2 regions of the Gottfriedia sp. OAE603 genome follow, and region 1 is predicted to be linked to the other one. Evidence: riboswitches for the same ligand, from Rfam matches in the RefSeq annotation. Region 1 holds a riboswitch; the other holds the start of a gene.

Evidence for each region. Region 1 has a riboswitch for cobalamin ahead of ABID96_RS12180 (ABC transporter substrate-binding protein). Riboswitches for the same ligand answer to the same signal wherever they lie in the genome.
Region 2: it holds a riboswitch for cobalamin, as region 1 does, so the genes downstream of both, metE (5-methyltetrahydropteroyltriglutamate--homocysteine S-methyltransferase) here and ABID96_RS12180 (ABC transporter substrate-binding protein) in region 1, are expected to answer to the same signal.

The regions. Positions count from the first base shown of each region.
Region 1 is NZ_JBEUNN010000001.1:2,417,888-2,421,323, forward strand. It holds gene ABID96_RS12175 (FecCD family ABC transporter permease) at 1-336, opposite strand, end outside; gene ABID96_RS12180 (ABC transporter substrate-binding protein) at 302-1,261, opposite strand; cobalamin riboswitch at 1,389-1,562, opposite strand; gene ABID96_RS12185 (ATP-binding protein) at 1,633-3,417, opposite strand; gene ABID96_RS12190 (response regulator transcription factor) at 3,417-3,436, opposite strand, start outside.
Region 2 is NZ_JBEUNN010000001.1:1,568,303-1,571,738, reverse strand. It holds gene metE (5-methyltetrahydropteroyltriglutamate--homocysteine S-methyltransferase) at 1-1,549, opposite strand, end outside; cobalamin riboswitch at 1,695-1,896, opposite strand; gene ABID96_RS07780 (DUF4349 domain-containing protein) at 2,089-3,018, shown strand; gene ABID96_RS07775 (hypothetical protein) at 3,169-3,426, shown strand.

The DNA of each region.
Region 1 (3,436 bases):
CCCTACAGATGCCCCTGAGGAAACACCTAGTGTAAAAGGATCAGCTAATGGATTCTTTAATATGCCTTGAAAGGCAACTCCTGCTAATGAGAGACACGCTCCCACTAAACCTGCTAATAATACGCGAGGAACTCTTATATTCATGACAATCGTTTGAATATCATCAGGGACGAAATTCGTTTTAAAAAACGCATCTGAAAAGCTTTTAATAATAGAATAAAAGGGGATCGATGTTGATCCTATCGAAACCCCTAAAATAAATAATAACAATAAAACAAATGATGGAAGTAAAAATATATTCTTATTTAAAAACCTCTGGATAAACCGCCTTAGCAATTTCTTCTACTCCTTCAACAAGTCTTGGACCAGGTCTTGATGTTGTATCTGCATTAATATCAAAAACTCGTTTATTTTTAATTGCATTTACAGATGTCCAATTTTTTCTTTCTAAAACAACTTTCTCTAAATCAGGAACATAATCACCATATGTAGTTAATATAACATCTGGGTTAGCCTTAATTGCAGACTCTTCACTATACATTACCCAGCCTTTTTCTTTTTCTGCAACGTTTTTCGCATGAATAATTGAAATCATTTCATTAAGAAACGTTCCATTTCCTGCCGTGTATATTTCAGGAGGTCCTGAAATTTCTAACCAAACTAATGGATTCGTGCCAATATTAGCAGTTTTATCGCTGATTTTCTCTAACTTTTCTTTCATATCACTTACAACTTTTTTTGATTCATCAAGTTTTCCAGTGATCTGACCAATTTCTTTAATTGTATCATATACGTCATTTATTGATTCAGCATTTTTCACAACAAACACTGTAATCCCAGCTTGTTTTAATTGTTCTAAACCATCTGCGGATATACCTAGGCTAGATTCATGAGCTAATACTAAATCTGGTTGAAGTGAAATGATTTTCTCAATGTTATAAGTCATATCAGCATTATTTCCACCAACCTTGTCGATCCCTTTCACTTCCTTAGGATAGTTATCAAAGTCAGTTACACCAATCACGTTTTTTCCTTTTCCAATTGAGAACAAGATTTCTGTATTACTTGGTATTAATGAGATAATCTTTTTAGGCTCTTCTTTAATCTCAATTTCTTTATCAGTAGAATCTTTAACTGTTAAAGGAAATTGTGCAACTTCAGTTTTTGGTACATTTGTTTCTTTTTGTGCTGTTTCACTGTTGCACCCAAATAAACCTAAACATAATAATACGACAAACAAACTTGATACGATTTTCTTCATATTTCTCCCCCTAGTATGTTGGAAAGCAAAAAAAACCCCATTCATATTATTGAACGGGGGTCGAAACAACATAATAATACAAGTAAAACTTGCAACTGCTGCTTCAAATTCTCACTCCCCGAAGAATTGAAAACGGATGAATTTAGCAGGTCTACTGACTTTGCTTCAACCTACTCCGACCTTCCCATTCCAATGGAACAGTGGTTTGTTCGTTTCGTCCACATTACAGTTGCGGGGACAGTTCTGGACTTTACCAGATTCCCTATTATGCGATTATCGCACTAAATTCATCAATATTTCATTATATTAATCGTAAAGTATAATAAGTGAGAATTCAATTATTTTATTTAATTGTTTTATATGAAACAAGATTACTCTACAACTTTTTCATTTATTCGTATAAAATGTGGTATTTTCACTTTAAATGTCGTACCTTGCCCTATTTCGCTGAATACTTGAATAGAACCGCCATGAGCGTTAACGATATTCTTAACAATCGATAAACCAAGGCCTGTTCCACTCTTACCTCTAGTTCGTGCTTTATCGGCTTTATAAAACCTTTCAAACACAAATGGTAAATCTTCGGTAGAAATACCAGCACCTGAATCAATGAATTCAAAAATAGTCTCTTCACTATTTTGCGAAACAGAAACGATGATTCTACCATTTTCATTGGAATGTGTAATGGCATTTACTATTAAATTTGTAAAGACTTGTTCCATTCGATCTTCATCGATCAAAACAGTAACTTGTTTAATATCATCTAATTCACCAAAAAGTGAAACGTTCTTCTCTCTTGCTAGCGCTTTAAATTTTCGAATAATACGATCTACAAAGGGAATGACTGGTACTGGTTCACGATTTAATTCGGTAAAACCATTTTCCATCCGCGCAAGGTCTAATAAATCATTTACTAATCTACTCATCCTTAATGATTCATCGTATATAATTTGTGACAGCTCCTGCATCTCTTCTTTAGACTCTGCAACGCCATCAACAATTGCTTCACTGTAGCCTTGTAATAATGAGATTGGTGTCCTTAACTCGTGAGATACATTTGCAATAAAATCTTTTCTCATTTTTTCTAATCGTCTTTGTTCTGTTACATCTCGAATAACTGCAACAACACCGCGGATATTTGTTTGATTGTATAATGGTGACATCACAATTTGCCAATTTCCTTGGTCTAAATTCAATTCAATAAATTGCTTCTTTTCGCTTTCCACTACTAGTTTATATAAATCTAATAAGTCTTTTGTCAAAACTAGTTCTGAATCCTTCTCAAGTTCATCATCATTTAACATTTTTAAAAATCGTTCAGCCGGTGGATTAGTCGTGACAATTCTACCTTCATTGTTGATCGATATAACTCCGTCTACCATACTCGTAATGATATTTGATACTTTCTCTTTTTCTTGTTTTAACGCATTCATATTAAAGTTTAACTTCTTACTCATTTTATTAAAAGAATAAGCAAGTTCACCAATCTCATCATTTGAGTGAATCGGAACTTTTGCATCAAAATTTCCGGAAGTCATATCACCGACCACTTCTTTCATTTTTCTAAGAGGCGCAGTAATTTTAGATGAAAGGAAAAATGAGAAGAAAGTCGTTAAAACAATCCCGATTGAAGCAGCAAGTAAAACAAAATTTGTTGTTTGATGAATCATCCCTTTAACTGGCTGCAATGATTGATACATATAGACAGCACCATGATGGTTTTGATCCTTTATTGCTATACCAACTACTAGCTTTTCTCTTTCGCTATTCTTACCGTATACGAGGCGCTTACTAACATCTTCTTTGTATTCAATCGTTCTATTTAAAACATGATCTTTTTGAATTTCTTCAAAGGGTAATTCTTGAATGCCGTATTTATTATTTGAGTACCAAGGTTCTTCATCTTCAATAGAAATGATCACTCTCGAATAACGATTTACAATATTATTAGATAAGTACTCAACATCTGAAATTGATTGGCCTTTCTCGATTAACCCAGCTATTTTCGTTGCATCATCTTTCATATTTTGTACTTGAAGATCAATATAAAATTTCTCAAAGAATCCTATGAGTACAAATGTTAAAAATGACAATACAAGCGAAACTAGTAATATAATTGTAAGCCAGAGCTTACCAACTAAACTTCTTAAAATCATTACTCCTGACCTACCTCAA
Region 2 (3,436 bases), 850 kb from region 1:
CACATCTTGAACCATATGATTGAACCCATGCGTTTTTAGTAAAGGCAAAACCTTTTAACTTTTCACCGAAATATTCTACCATATCAGTTCGTTCATATTCTCCATGTACCAATACATCTAAGTCTAACGATTCTTGAAGTTCAATCCATTCCTTAATTTTCAATTTTATTTGATGACGATAGTCGGATTCTGAAAGCTCTCCTTTTCTCCATTGTTGTCTAGCAATTTTGATTTCTTTTGTCTGTGGGAAACTACCAATTGTTGTTGTAGGTAATAATGGTAAATTCAAAGCTTCCTTTTGGAACTGATATCGTTCTTTAAAAGGTATTGCTCTATTAAAATCTTCTTCACTTAAACTTCTTATGTCATTTGACTTGGTATTTAGTTTATTTAGATGTTCGAAGCTTTGTTTTACTTTTTCAATTTCTTGTTTTACGGCATCACTACCAAACTCTAATGCTTTCCTTAACACGACTAACTCTTCTATTTTTTCATCTGCAAAAGCTAATGCAGCAAGTACGGTAGGTTCTAATGAATCTTCTTTTTTCTTTGTGACTGGGACATGCAATAAGCTACAAGAAGGTTGAATCCACCAATCCTTTGGTTGAATATGTGATTTTAGTGTTTCGATCAATTGAATTGATTCTTCTAAATCGTTCCTCCAAATATTTCTCCCATTCACAATTCCGCACGCTAATACCTTATCTTCTGGAAATCCATATTTCTTCAATGCATTTACATTTTCTTCTCTACCATGTACAAAGTCTAATCCAATTCCTTTAACAGGGATTGTGATCAGCTCATGATATTGTTCAACACCTTCAAAATATGTTTGAAGCATAATTGATAATGATGGAAGAGCCTCACATATTTCAGAATAAATTTCTTTTATCAACTGAAAATCTTCATTCGTTTCTTCTAACACAAAAGCAGGCTCATCAATTTGTACCCATTCTACTCCAGCATCTTCTAGTTCTTTTAGCATTTGAATATAAACCGGTAATAACTCTTTTACGACAGCATATTTATCTTCTTTTTTATATCCTTTTGAAAGCTGAGTGAACGTATAAATACCTAAAATAACAGGTTTCGTTATGATACCTAATTCATTTTTTACTTCTAGGAATGACGCTAGTGGTTTATTATATAATAATTTTGATTTACGATCATATTGATATTCTGGGACTATATAGTGATAGTTCGTATTAAACCATTTAGTCATTTCACATGCTACTAGGTCTTTATTCCCTCTAGCTAATGCAAAATATGTATGCAAAGAAGGTTGCTCAGACAGGTCTCCAAAACGAGTAGGAATCCAGCCAAACATTGTTGCAAAATCTAAAACATGATCATAGTACGTAAAATCATTTACAGGAATAATCTCGATCCCTAAACGAAGCTGCTTTTCGATTGACTGAAGTCTAATTGACCTCATTTCGCTCTCAAATTGATTTTCTGTGATATTTCCTTTCCAAAATGACTCTAATGTCTTCTTCCATTCACGGTTTTCACCAATTCTTGGGTATCCTAGATTACTTATGTTTACCATATAAAACACTCCCTTTTTTGAAAATAAAAAAGCATTTTTATCTAATAGAGATAAAAATGCTCTTAAGTAGGAAAACACAAATGAACAGAATACTTACATGTTAGTTTCCAATACATAAGGCACCTCCCTATCTCTCGTAGGTCGAACAGCGTCGTTAGAATAGGCAGGTCTCCTGACTTTTGGATCATCGTAAATAAAAACCTTCCCTATCAATAGATAAGTGGTATGTATTTATTTACTCCTCAATTACAGTGGCGGGACCGTGTTGGAATTTCACCAAACTTCCCTTTTAAGCAAATGTTTAATACTTGCGATTAAACATTCACACCTATTCCCACTATTTAGTTTTCATTATTTTGTCATATTTCGATTTAATAGTCAAAATATTTATTTTTTTCTAACTAAAGTCCTAGATAAGCTCCTTACATTATTTGAAGTATAGATTACTTATGATATAGTTGATTGAATTAGAAAATTTTAACAATATTTAGAATGTCACACATGAAAAAGGTTCGATTAAATAAAAGAGGTGAATATGAATGGTGAATTACTTACAAGTTTTTAAAAAAATTGGTTTGTTTCTCCTTGTCATTTCTCTTGTATCTGCTTGTTCAAATTCGACTGGTATTGAAAGTGAAAAATCTATGCAATTGGATAAATCTTCACATCAAGAAGCAGAACTACAAACTGTCGATCAAAGTGATGCTAAGGAAGGTACTAAACCAACAACAGCAATCGTACGTAAATTAATTAAAACCGCTAATCTTGAGATTGAAACAAAAAAATTCGAAAAAACGATCGATACACTTGAAAAATCTGTCAGTGAGTTTAATGGTTATATCGAGTCTAATCATATAACTGGTACGTCAATACTTGAAAAATATAATGAAGACAATATTGATGATTTCCCTTCAAGAACTGCCCAATATACTTTACGAATTCCTACTAATAAACTAAATGCTTATTTATCTAAAATAAACACGATTGGAAATGTGACTTCTAAATCGATTTCAACTGAAGATATTTCAAACCAATACTTTGATACTGAAACTAGAATAAAATCTTTAAAAATACAAGAAGAAAGACTACTAAACTTATTGAAAAAATCAGGTTCGTTAAGTGATATCATAGAGCTTGAAAAAGAACTTTCAACCGTTCGATATGAAATTGAAAGTTTAACAACAACAATAAAGACGTACGATTCATTAATTAATTATAGTACGATCAATCTTTCTGTTACTGAAGTAGCGGAAATAACAGATACTACTCCACCTAAAACAGTAAGTGACCGAATTACTGCTAAATTTAAGGACAATCTTAAAAATATCTCAACAGGATTCAAAAATACTACAGTATTCATTATCGGTAACTCTGTCTTAATTATCATCTGGTTAATCATACTAGTAGCTGGATTTTTTATCGCGCGTAAAGCAATGAAGAAATACCAAGACTGGAATATTCCGAAATAATAATGAATAAAAATAATATACAAATCAAATAGAACGCTGTTAAATCAGCGTTTTACATTTTATTAAGATCACTACTTTATTTCATGATTCTTCTAAATTCACTTCATTTATACGCGTAACTATTAAAGATCAAAATAGGAGAAAAAAACGATGAAACATTTCTTATTAAGTAAACTAGGAAATTGGAAAATACAAGTTGATTGTAATGACGGCGTAAGAATTCTAGGAAATGATCATGAAATAGTATTATTAGATGAAGATCATGATAAAATTGCACATTTTTCGATTGACCAAAAAGGAAGCATCATCATTCACGACATCCCTTATGGAGGTCAAGTAAAAGTGAAGGAAGGTTACCAAACAATCGTCGTTTATGTTCCATATGAAGAAGACACTGAGGATGAATAACTTACAAAAA